DNA from 2 places in the Pseudomonas sp. M5A4_2d genome. Region 1 is predicted to be linked to the other one. Evidence: predicted binding sites of a transcription regulator. Region 1 holds the regulator's gene; the other holds the start of a gene.
The links. Region 1 encodes FliA, which starts transcription of late flagellar genes. Its sites were predicted from a motif close to CTAAAGTTTNNNNNNNNNNNGCCGNTAA; they were not measured.
Positions count from the first base shown of each region.

Region 2: the regulator FliA is predicted to act here: its motif matches at 2,663-2,690, upstream of ACLBW8_RS26195 (flagellar protein MotY).

Region 1 covers NZ_JBKEZW010000001.1:457,826-464,323, reverse strand. The annotation lists gene ACLBW8_RS02140 (chemotaxis protein CheA) at 1-720, opposite strand, end outside; gene ACLBW8_RS02135 (protein phosphatase CheZ) at 732-1,520, opposite strand; gene ACLBW8_RS02130 (chemotaxis response regulator CheY) at 1,539-1,913, opposite strand; gene fliA (RNA polymerase sigma factor FliA) at 2,085-2,825, opposite strand; gene fleN (flagellar synthesis regulator FleN) at 2,822-3,655, opposite strand; gene flhF (flagellar biosynthesis protein FlhF) at 3,763-5,079, opposite strand; gene flhA (flagellar biosynthesis protein FlhA) at 5,091-6,498, opposite strand, start outside.
Region 2 covers NZ_JBKEZW010000014.1:64,394-70,891, reverse strand. The annotation lists gene ACLBW8_RS26200 (argininosuccinate synthase) at 331-1,548, opposite strand; gene ACLBW8_RS26195 (flagellar protein MotY) at 1,691-2,599, opposite strand; gene pyrC (dihydroorotase) at 2,756-3,802, shown strand; gene rnt (ribonuclease T) at 3,799-4,470, shown strand; gene ACLBW8_RS26180 (peroxiredoxin) at 4,535-5,137, opposite strand; gene ACLBW8_RS26175 (bacterioferritin-associated ferredoxin) at 5,383-5,601, shown strand; gene bfr (bacterioferritin) at 5,803-6,273, shown strand; gene grxD (Grx4 family monothiol glutaredoxin) at 6,354-6,498, opposite strand, start outside.

The DNA of each region.
Region 1 (6,498 bases):
CAACTGGTCGAGCAACGCTTCAAATTCGTCGTCGGTAATGTCGGTGCTGGCGCTGGCGCTGGCAGCCGGAACTTCCGGCGTAGCGGCAGGTGCCACCGCGTCGGCAGCGAACTGGCCTTTGCCATGCAACTGGTCGAGCAGGGACTCGAATTCAGCGTCGGTAATGTCTTCGCTGGTCGGCGTTGCAGGCGGGGCGACCGCTTGCGGTGCTTCAGCTTCGGCCTTCACCGCACTGAGGGAGTTGAGCAACTGCTCGAACTCGCTGTCCGTCACGTCCGCTTCCGGCTCGGCCACAGGCGCCGCTTCCACCACCGGTGCAACCGAGGTGTCGGCAGGTTCTGCCAGGCGCGCCAGGGCGGCCAGCAGTTCCGGCGTGGCCGCCGTGATCGGTGCACGTTCGCGCACTTCACTGAACATGCCGTTGACCGCATCCAATGCTTCGAGAATCACGTCCATCAGTTCCGAGTCGACGTGTCGCTCACCCTTGCGCAGGATGTCGAATACGTTCTCGGCGATGTGACAGCACTCCACCAGCTCATGGAGCTGGAGGAAGCCGGCGCCCCCTTTTACAGTGTGAAAACCGCGAAAAATTGCATTGAGCAGGTTCGCATCATCCGGGCGGCTTTCCAGCTCGACCAGTTGCTCGGACAGTTGCTCTAAAATTTCGCCGGCCTCTACAAGGAAATCCTGAAGGATTTCTTCATCGGCGCCGAAGCTCATGTGGGTGCTCCTTAGAAGCCTAAACTGGATAACAGGTCATCTACGTCATCCTGACCTGACATAACGTCTTCACGTTTATCGGCATGAATCTGCGGACCTTCACCCTTGGCGAGATGTTTTTGTGGATCTTTTTCCGAGAGGATCGCTTCGCGGTCATGTTCGATGCCGGCAAAACGATCAACTTGGCCAGCCATGAGCACCAATTTGAGCAAGTTGCTTTCCACTTCGGTGACCAACTGGGTCACGCGTTTGATCACCTGACCGGTGAGGTCCTGGTAATCCTGGGCCAGCAGAATGTCATTGAGGTTGCTGGCAACCTTGCGGTTTTCCTCTTCGCTGCGCGACAGAAAAGCGTCGACCCGACGCGCCAACTCACGAAACTCTTCAGCCCCCACTTCCCGACGCATGAAACGGCCCCAGTCAACGCTGAGGGCCTGCGCTTCGGTCGCCATGCCATTGACCAGGGGCGTGGCGTTTTCCACCAGGTCCATGGTGCGGTTGGCCGCCGCCTCAGTCAGCCTGACCACATAGGACAGGCGTTCGGTGGCATCGGTGATTTGGGAGATTTCTTCGGCCTGGGGCATGTGCGGGTCAATCTGAAAATTGACGATCGCACTGTGCAGCTCGCGTGTGAGCTTGCCCACTTCCTGGTACAGGCCGCGGTCACGGGTCTGGTTAAGCTCATGGATTAACTGCACCGCGTCGCCGAACTGGCCTTTTTCAAGGCTTTCGACCAACTGGTGAGCATGCTTTTTCAGGGTCGACTCAAAGTCTGCCTGCGATGATTCTTTATGCTCCATAGCTCCCCCGTGGTGGCATCAGCCGTGGATGCGTTCGAAGATTTTTTCGATCTTCTCTTTCAAGGCCAATGCAGTGAATGGCTTAACCACGTAACCGTTAACCCCGGCTTGGGCGGCTTCGATGATCTGTTCACGCTTGGCTTCGGCGGTCACCATCAGCACAGGCAGGCTGCGCAGTTTTTCATCGGCGCGCACGTGACGCAGCAAGTCGATGCCGGTCATGCCCGGCATGTTCCAGTCGGTTACCAGAAAGTCGATGCTTCCGCTGTTGAGGATAGGAATCGCCGTCAGGCCGTCATCCGCCTCGACCGTGTTGGTGAACCCAAGGTCACGCAACAGGTTTTTTATGATCCGCCGCATCGTTGAGAAGTCATCAACGATGAGGATTTTCATGTTCTTGTCCAATTCGACCTCCAAGCAGTCTTAAACGCGCCCAGCACCTGGACGCGCCATTTCAATCAACAGGCGTTACACAAAAAGGACTGCCAGGGGTACCACGGAACGAACCCGCGAAAGACTTTTCACCTCTCGCCTAATTGCGCTGCAGTATCCCCACACTGCCTGTCAGCGCGCGCGCCACTCTCCCAATCGCCCCCGCAAGCGGGCTGCGCACTGGCTATGCAGCTGGCTGACACGCGATTCGCTGACCCCCAGGACCTCACCGATTTCCTTGAGGTTCAGCTCTTCGTCGTAGTACAGCGCCAACACCAGTCGCTCACGCTCAGGCAAATTGGCAATCGCCTCCGCCAACGCCCCCTGGAAGCGTTCATCTTCCAGGTCGCGCGACGGTTCGAGATGTGCACTCGCGCCGTCCTCGTGCAGCCCTTCGTGTTCGCCGTCCTGCAACAGGTCGTCGAAACTGAACAGGCGGCTGCCCAAGGTATCGTTCAAAATCCCGTAGTAATCGTCGAGACTCAATTGGAGTTCGGCCGCAACTTCATGATCTTTAGCGTCACGACCTGTTTTTGCTTCAATTGCACGAATTGCGTCACTGACCATTCGCGTGTTGCGGTGTACCGAACGCGGCGCCCAGTCCCCTTTACGCACTTCATCGAGCATCGCACCACGGATACGGATACCCGCATACGTCTCGAAACTCGCGCCTTTGCTCGCGTCGTATTTGGTCGACACTTCGAGCAGGCCGATCATGCCGGCCTGGATCAGGTCTTCAACCTGCACACTGGCAGGCAGGCGTGCCAGCAAGTGGTAGGCAATGCGCTTGACCAAGGGCGCATAGCGCTCGATCAATTCGCCTTGGCTGTCACGTGCCGAGTTTTTGTAAAGGTTATAGCCGCTGGCTGTCATAGCACCGGTCCTGCGCTCGTCTGATGCACCAATCGCTCGACGAAAAACTCCAGATGCCCGCGCGGGTTGGCGGGCAACGGCCAAGTATCGACCTTCTGGGCAATAGCCTTGAACGCCAATGCGCACTTCGAACGAGGGAACGCTTCATAGACTGCACGCTGCTTTTGCACAGCCTTGCGCACACACTCGTCATAGGGAACTGCGCCAACGTATTGTAAGGCGACATCGAGGAAGCGATCCGTGACCTTGGTCAACTTGGCGAACAGGTTTCGCCCTTCCTGCGGGCTTTGGGCCATGTTGGCCAGCACACGGAAGCGATTCATGCCGTAGTCACGGTTAAGCAGTTTGATCAGGGCGTAGGCATCGGTGATGGAGGTGGGCTCATCGCAGACCACCAGCAGCACTTCCTGGGCAGCGCGCACGAAGCTGACCACGGACTCGCCGATCCCGGCGGCGGTGTCGATCACCAGCACGTCGAGGTTGTCGCCGATGTCACTGAACGCCTGGATCAGGCCGGCGTGCTGCGCCGGGCTCAGATGCACCATGCTCTGGGTACCCGAGGCCGCCGGCACGATACGAATGCCACCGGGACCTTGCAGCAGCACATCGCGCAGCTCGCAGCGGCCCTCGATCACATCGGCAAGGGTGTGTTTGGGTGTCAGCCCCAGCAGAACGTCGACGTTCGCCAGCCCCAGGTCAGCATCCAGCAGCATGACCCGACGGCCAAGCTCTGCCAGGGCCAGGGACAAATTCACTGACACGTTAGTTTTTCCGACGCCACCTTTGCCGCCGGTCACCGCGATCACCTGTACGGGATGCATGCTGCCCATTTTATTTCTTTACCTTGTCTTGCTTAGACGCAGGCTACATGGCTTGGCCGCGTGAATCGCTTGCAGACCATCGATGTAGATACTTTTCACGGTGTTCATCCTGCCCTTCAACCCACCCGCTTTGCCGGGTTGTGGTAAAGGTCGGCGAACATGTCGGCCATCGCTTCCTCGCTAGGCTCTTCTTGCATTTGCACGCTGACAGCACGGCTGACTAACTGATGACGGCGCGGCAGATGTAAATCATCCGGAATCCGCGGCCCGTCGGTCAGGTAGGCGACCGGTAATTCATGACTGATGGCCAGGCTCAGCACTTCACCCAGGCTCGCCGTTTCGTCGAGCTTGGTCAGAATGCAACCCGCCAGGCCGCAACGCTTGTAGCTGTGGTAGGCAGCGGTAAGAACCTGTTTCTGGCTGGTGGTTGCAAGCACCAGGTAATTTTTTGACTTGATGCCACGCCCAGCCAGGCTTTCCAGCTGCATGCGCAATGCCGGATCACTGGCTTGCAGGCCGGCAGTGTCGATCAGCACCACACGCTTGCGCAGCAACGGGTCGAGCGCGTTGGCCAGGGACTGGCCCGCGTCGACGTGGGTCACCGACACATTGAGGATGCGGCCCAGGGTCTTAAGCTGTTCCTGGGCGCCAATACGGTAGCTGTCCATGCTCACCAGCGCGATATTCTGCGCGCCGTACTTGAGCACATAACGCGCAGCCAGCTTGGCCAGGGTGGTGGTCTTGCCCATGCCGGCAGGGCCGACCATGGCGATCACACCGCCCTCTTCCAGGGGTTCGATTTCCGGGGTGACGATCATGCGTGCCAGGTGGGCCAGCAACATGCGCCAGGCCTGGCGAGGCTCTTCGACTTCAGCAGTCAGTGCCAACAGGTCGCGGGACAACGGGCCGGACAGGCCGATGCGTTGCAGGCGACGCCACAGGTTGGCCTGGTGCGGTTTGCTGCCTTGCAGCTGGTTCCACGCCAACGAGCCCAATTGCACTTCAAGCAGCTCACGCAGGCCATTGAGTTCAAAACGCATCGAGTCAAACACGCGCTGGTCGACTGCGGCAGCCGGGGCTGGCGCTGCAGGACGCGGCGGTTCTTTGAACGTCGGCTCAACCAGCGGTTCGGCGGCGGTCAGCGGCAGGCCGGCGAACAACTGGCGACTGCTGGTGGAATCGCTGTCGCCACGCATACTCAGCTCAGCCTGGGCCGAGACAATGCGCGAAGCGGTCTTGCGCAGCTCGTCCTCAAGTTCCATGTTCGGCACGCGCGGCGCCAGCGCCGAGGGGGTGTAATCCAGGGCAGCCGTCAGCTCGACACCGCCGGCAATACGGCGGTTTCCAATAATCGCGGCATCGGCGCCCAGCTCATCACGTACCAGTTTCATGGCCTGACGCATATCGGCGGCGAAAAAACGCTTAACTTGCATATCCCACTACCTCAGCCGTTGGGCCCTACTGTCGCGACAATAGTCACTTGCTTGTTGTCAGGAATTTCCTGATAAGCCAAAACGTGCAAATTCGGCACTGCCAGACGTCCAAACCGCGACAACATCGCTCGGACCGGGCCCGCCACCAGCAGAATCACCGGGTGACCCGCCATTTCCTGACGCTGCGCGGCTTCGATCAACGAACGCTGCAGCTTCTCAGCCATGCTTGGCTCCAGCAGAACGCCCTCTTCCTGGCCTTGCCCTGCCTTCTGAATACTATTGAGCAATATTTGTTCCAACCTTGGCTCCAAGGTGATAACAGGCAGCCCAGACTCAACCCCTACAATGCTTTGCACGATTGCACGGGACAATCCGACGCGCACCGCAGCCACCAGCGCGGCAGTATCTTGACTCTTGGCGGCATTGTTCGCGATGGCCTCGGCAATGCTGCGAATGTCGCGCACCGGCACCTGTTCGGCGAGCAAGGCCTGCAGCACCTTGAGCAACTGCGACAGCGACAGCACGCCGGGCACCAGCTCTTCGGCCAATTTTGGCGAGGCTTTGGCCAGCAACCCCATCAATTGCTGGACTTCCTCGTGGCCGATCAGCTCGTGGGAGTGCTTGTAGAGAATCTGGTTAAGGTGGGTAGCGACCACCGTGCTGGCGTCTACCACGGTGTAACCCAAAGACTGTGCCTGGCTGCGCTGGCTGACTTCGATCCACACCGCTTCCAGGCCAAAAGCCGGATCTTTGGCGGTTATGCCGTTGAGTGTGCCGAATACCTGGCCGGGGTTGATCGCCAGTTCGCGGTCGGGGTAGATCTCCGCTTCGGCGAGGATCACGCCCATCAGGGTCAGGCGGTAGGCACTGGGCGCCAGGTCGAGGTTGTCGCGGATGTGCACGGTGGGCATCAGGAAGCCCAGGTCCTGGGACAGCTTCTTGCGCACACCCTTGATCCGCGCAAGCAGTTGGCCACCTTGGTTGCGGTCTACCAGCGGGATCAGGCGGTAGCCGACTTCCAGGCCGATCATGTCGATCGGGGTGACGTCATCCCAGCCAAGCTCCTTGGTTTCCTGGGCGCGGGCCGGCGACGGCAGCAAGTCCTGCTGGCGGGCGATTTCCTGCTGGGCCTGGACCTTGACGAGGTTTTGCTTGCGCCAGAACAGATAAGCACCGCCGGCCGCCATGGCCGCCATGCTCAAGAACGAGATATGCGGCATGCCGGGCACGATGCCCATGATCGCCATGATGCCCGCCGCCACGGCCAGCGCCTTGGGCGAAGCGAACATCTGCCGGCTGATCTGCTTGCCCATGTCTTCGGAGCCCGAAGCACGGGTCACCATGATGGCTGCAGCTGTAGATAACAACAGTGATGGCAATTGCGCCACTAAACCGTCACCGATGGTCAGCAAGGCGTAC
Region 2 (6,498 bases), on a different contig from region 1:
GAAATACAATCAACAGTTTCAGTTCCATACAACATACCTGCTTACACCCTTATTTCCTACGGAATATTCAGCGACCTACACACTCACCTTACTTACGTAGTGAATCTTCTGTAAGACATAGTTCCTATTCAGGTGTAAAAATTTCATTCAACCACGCAGAAATAAACACGCCACCAAGGGTGGCGCCACTCTCAACTTCGATATTCAACAAAACTTAAACAATCTCGCCAAACGATAAACATCACGCCCTATTTAAAGCGCGCGCCTTTATAGCCAGGCAAAAAAATGGCCCCTTGATCAAGGAGCCATTTTTCACAACGAGGGGAACACTCAGAACAGCTTGCGACCCTTGTTGGCAGCAATGCGCATGCGCAGCGCATTCAACTTGATGAAGCCTGCCGCGTCCGCCTGGTTATAAGCACCGCCGTCTTCTTCGAAGGTGGCGATATTGGCGTCGAACAGCGACTCATCAGACTTGCGACCGGTAACGATCACATTGCCTTTGTACAGCTTCAAGCGCACCACGCCGTTCACGTGAGCCTGGGAGGCGTCGATCATCTGCTGCAGCATCAGACGCTCTGGGCTCCACCAGTAGCCGGTGTAGATCAGGCTGGCGTACTTGGGCATCAACTCGTCTTTGAGGTGAGCCACTTCACGGTCCAGGGTGATGGACTCGATGGCGCGGTGAGCACGCAGCATGATGGTGCCGCCCGGGGTTTCGTAGCAGCCACGGGACTTCATGCCCACATAGCGGTTCTCGACGATGTCGAGACGGCCGATACCGTGTTCACCACCGATACGGTTCAGGGTCGCCAGCACGGTGGCCGGGGTCATTTCGACGCCGTCCAGCGCGACGATGTCGCCGTTGCGGTAGGTCAGTTCCAGGTATTGGGCCTTGTCAGGAGCGTTCTCCGGGGAGACGGTCCATTTCCACATGTCTTCTTCGTGCTCGGTCCAGGTGTCTTCCAGCACGCCGCCTTCATAGGAGATGTGCAGCAAGTTGGCGTCCATCGAGTACGGGGACTTCTTCTTGCCGTGACGCTCGATCGGGATGGCGTGCTTTTCTGCGTAATCCATCAGCTTTTCACGGGACAGCAGGTCCCACTCGCGCCAAGGGGCAATCACTTTCACGCCAGGCTTGAGCGCGTAGGCACCCAGTTCGAAACGCACCTGGTCGTTGCCTTTGCCGGTAGCGCCATGGGAAATGGCGTCGGCGCCCGTTTCGTTGGCGATTTCGATCAAGCGTTTGGCGATCAGCGGACGTGCGATGGAAGTACCCAGCAGGTACTCGCCTTCGTAGACGGTGTTGGCGCGAAACATCGGGAAGACGAAATCGCGGACGAATTCTTCGCGCAGGTCGTCAATGTAGATCTCTTTCACGCCCATGGCTTGCGCCTTGGCACGTGCAGGTTCGACCTCTTCGCCCTGACCCAGGTCAGCGGTGAAGGTCACCACTTCACAGTTATAAGTATCCTGCAGCCACTTGAGGATCACCGAAGTGTCCAGGCCGCCGGAATACGCGAGAACGACCTTGTTTACGTCGGCCATGCCATCACTCCACGGGGTTGTACGGAAAGCCGTCGATTCTACCGACCAAAACCGTGAATTTACAGAGGCGCGACAGCAAATGAAGATAAAGCGACAGATTATGTCGAGCGAGCGACCGATGGTCGCACCTTATGAGCGCATTTTATGACGTGTGCGCAGGGTTGCTCGGACCAGTCGCCTGAGGCGCCGGCTTCTCTGGGGCTGCCACTCGTTCGAGCTGAATATTCACGCGACGGTTACGCGCCCGGTTGGCGGCATTGGTATTGGGTGCCAGGGGATAGCTTTCACCGTGGAAACGCAGAGTGACCTGCGATTCCTGGATGCCGTTGGCCTTGAAGTAGTCCATGACCGCCAGCGCACGACGGCGTGAGACGTCGCGGTTGGTCAGGCGGTTGCCGCTGTTGTCCGAATGGCCATTCAACTCGATATGGTTGACCGTCGGATCGGCTTTCATGAACGCGACAATCACCGCCAGCTTCTTCTTGCCCGCCGCATCCAGCTCAATGCCACCACCGGGGAAGCCGACTTCGGTCTGTTTGACCTGATCGTAATTCATCGGCAACAGCTTGGTGGTACACAGTTGATAGTCGTTGTAGGCCTTGTTGAATTTCACTGGCAGCAGACGAATTTCCGAGTAGCCACCTTCGCGCCCGTAATGCCGCACAGTCGGGCTGCGCCCTTCCAGCAAGCCCATGAACAATCGCCCGGCCTGGGCCTGAGAGCTATTGAACAACACGTCGCCACTGCCGGCACGCACAGCGCCGAGGTTGATATCACCGCGGCCGGGCTGCCACGGGGCAGCGGCGGCCAACAAGGTCGCCGAGCCCGCGCCGAGTGCGCCACTGTAGGCTTTCAGACGAAATGTCGCCTGCTCGCCGGCCCGGCGCACAAACTCACCCGAACCGAAATCGGTGATCGGCTGGGTCAAGCGGCACTCGAACTGGTCGCCTTCCACCTTCCACTCAATATTCTCCAGACGTGTCTGAAACGTGAGGGCCATCGCAGGCAGGCTGGCGAACACACTGAGCAGGGCTAGATAATGCTGGCGCACGGGAGGCTCCACTGGTTTTTACAACACTTCAAAGCGTCATACGTCGTTAAGGCATACCTTGGGATATCGGTAGCGTCCTGCAAAACTTGATAGCGAGTGCCTGCAAGAGTCTTTTCCGGTAGCATTCCCACCAGATTGACCCGCCTGGAATCCCCAATGTCCGACCGCCTGACCCTGCTGCGTCCCGACGACTGGCATATTCATCTTCGCGATGGTGCTGCGTTACCCCAAACCGTGGCTGATGTAGCGCGCACGTTTGGTCGCGCCATCATCATGCCTAACCTGGTACCTCCGGTGCGTAATGCCGCAGAAGCCGACGCCTATCGCCAGCGTATTCTCGCTGCACGACCGGCCGGCAGCCGCTTCGAACCGTTGATGGTGCTCTACCTGACCGACCGCACCCAGCCTGAAGAAATTCGCCAGGCCAAGGCCAGTGGCTTCGTGCACGCCGCCAAGCTGTACCCGGCGGGCGCGACCACCAACTCCGATTCCGGCGTGACCAGTATCGACAAGATTCTGCCGGCGATCGAAGCCATGGCTGAAGTCGGCATGCCGCTGCTGATCCACGGTGAAGTCACCCGTGGCGATGTGGACGTATTTGATCGCGAAAAGATCTTTATCGACGAACATATGCGCCGTGTGGTCGAGCTGTTCCCGACCCTCAAGGTGGTGTTCGAACACATCACCACTGCGGATGCCGTGCAGTTCGTCACCGAAGCTTCGGCCAATGTCGGTGCGACCATCACCGCGCATCACCTGCTCTACAACCGCAACCACATGCTGGTGGGCGGGATTCGGCCGCACTTCTATTGCCTGCCGATCCTCAAGCGCAACACCCACCAGGTGGCGTTGCTCGATGCCGCCACCAGCGGCAACCCGAAGTTCTTCCTCGGCACCGACTCCGCACCCCACGCCCAGCACGCCAAAGAAGCCGCGTGTGGCTGTGCCGGTTGCTACACCGCGTTTGCTGCGATCGAGCTGTACGCCGAAGCGTTTGAACAGCGCAATGCCCTGGACAAGCTCGAAGGTTTCGCCAGCCTCAACGGCCCGCGCTTCTACGGCCTGCCGGCGAACACCGACCGTATTACCCTGGTTCGTGAAGACTGGACCGCCCCTGCCAGCCTGCCGTTTGGCGAGCTGACTGTTATCCCGCTGCGCGCCGGTGAAACACTGCGCTGGCGCCTGCTGGAGGAAAGCAAGTGAGTGAAGACCATTACGATGACGAACACGAGCACAGTGGTGGCAGTTCCCGTCACCCGATGGCCGAGCGGTTTCGCGGTTATCTGCCGGTTGTCATCGACGTAGAAACCGGTGGTTTCAATTGCGCCACCGACGCCCTGCTGGAAATCGCCGCCACCACCATCGGCATGGACGAACAGGGTTTTGTGTTCCCGGAACACACGCACTTCTTCCGTGTCGAGCCCTTCGAAGGCGCGAATATCGAAGCGGCAGCCCTGGAGTTCACCGGGATCAAGCTCGACCACCCGCTGCGCATGGCGGTGAGTGAAGAAGCGGCGCTGACCGATATCTTCCGTGGCGTGCGCAAAGCGTTGAAGGCCAATGGCTGCAAACGCGCGATCCTGGTCGGCCACAACAGCAGTTTTGACCTGGGCTTCCTGAACGCCGCCGTGGCGCGACTGGACATGAAGCGCAACCCGTTTCACCCGTTCTCCAGCTTCGACACCGCCACCCTCGCTGGCCTGGCTTATGGCCAGACCGTGCTGGCCAAGGCCTGCCAGGCCGCCGGTATCGACTTTGACGGCCGTGAGGCCCACTCGGCGCGCTACGACACCGAGAAGACCGCCGAGCTGTTCTGCGGCATCGTCAATCGCTGGAAGCAGATGGGCGGCTGGGAAGACTTCAACGACTGAGGTCGTTTCCCGCGCATAAAAAAACCGGCCTTCTCAGGCCGGTTTTTTTTGCGTCGAACGTGGCTTACAGCTTGCCAGCGTTCTCGGTCAGGTAAGCCGCAACGCCTTCTGGCGAAGCGTTCATGCCTTTGTCGCCTTTTTTCCAGTTGGCAGGGCACACTTCGCCGTGCTCTTCGTGGAATTGCAGCGCGTCAACCAGACGGATCAGCTCTTCCATGTTACGGCCCAGCGGCAGGTCGTTGATGATCTGCGAGCGCACAACGCCCTTGTCGTCGATCAGGAACGCGCCACGGAACGCCACGCCGCCTTCGGACTCAACGTCGTAAGCCTTGGCGATGTCGTGCTTCATGTCGGCAGCCATGGTGTATTTGACTTTGCCGATGCCGCCATCATTGATGGCAGTGTTGCGCCAGGCGTTGTGGGTGAAATGGGAGTCGATGGAAACGGCTACCACTTCAACGTTGCGCGCCTTGAAATCGTCCATGCGGTGGTCCAGAGCGATCAGCTCCGAAGGGCAGACGAAGGTGAAGTCCAGCGGGTAGAAGAACACCAGGCCGTATTTGCCTTTGATGGCTTCAGACAGTTTGAAGCTGTCAACGATTTCGCCATTGCCGAGGACGGCAGGTACGTCGAAATCCGGGGCTTGTTTGCCGACGAGTACGCTCATTGGATATCTCCTGATGCAAGGGTGACGATTGAAGTAAAAGGACCGCTTCCAAGTCTGCCGTTTATAAGCGACAGCCCTGTGACGCAGTCACGCTTCGTAAAGACCGACCATCATACACTGAAAAAACCGTTCGTCAGCGCGACGGCGCTGAGGCCGGAAAGACCCGCGAATCTACTTTGACAATCATTCTCGTTAACATTAAGATCCATCGCACTTAAGCCTTAAACCCGCGATGGTTCTCCCTTATGTATGTCTGCCTCTGCACTGGCGTCACCGACGGACAAATCCGCGAAGCAATCTACGAAGGTTGCTGCAGCTACAAGGAAGTACGTGAGACCACCGGCGTTGCCAGCCAGTGTGGCAAATGCGCTTGCCTCGCCAAGCAAGTGGTACGGGAGACCCTGACGCAATTGCAAACAGCCCAGGCCGCGCTCCCCTATTCAGCAGAATTTACACACGCTTAAATCAGCGTGTTTTAAAGAACCGGACCTGGTGTCCGGTTTTTTTATGCCTGAAATTCAATTAGTTAGCGCCAAGACGCGGAACACAAACATTCTTATTCAGATTAATTTTCATTTATTATTCAATAACTTAGGTTTGACACTAAGGGGTTCGCCGCTCAAACTCCGGCTTATACACAGCTATTACAGGGCAGGACCCCAGTCATGAAAGGCGACATCTCAGTCATCCAGCAACTCAACAAAATCCTTGCCAATGAACTGGTCGCGATCAATCAGTACTTTCTGCATGCGCGCATGTATGACGATTGGGGCCTGGAAAAGCTGGGCAAGCGTGAATACAAAGAGTCCATCAAGGCAATGAAGGACGCGGACGCGCTGATCAAGCGCATCCTGTTCCTGGAAGGCCTGCCGAACGTGCAGGACCTGGGCAAGCTGAACATCGGCGAACACACCCAGGAAATGATCATCAGCGACCTGAAGTTCGAACAGAAGAGCCACAGCGACCTCAAGGCCGCCATCGCTCATTGCGAAATCAAGGCCGACTTCGGCAGCCGTGAACTGCTGGAAGATATTCTTGAAGACCAGGAAGAACATATCGACTGGCTGGAAACCCAACAGGGCCTGATCGTCAAAGTCAGCCTGGAAAACTACCTGCAATCGCAGATGGGTGAATAACCCACGGCGCGCAGGTACAAAAAAGCCCCGCTCTCTTACGAGAAGCGAGGCTTTTTATTGCAGTGCTTTTTACAAAAGCATCACGCTTCTGTCTTGGCTGCTGCTTTTTCCGCGGCATCTTTGACCAGCGCTTGCAGCGAACCGTCAGCCGCCATCTCAACGATGATGTCGCTGCCGCCGACCAGCTCACCGGCTACCCACAGTTGTGGGAAGGTAGGCCAGTTG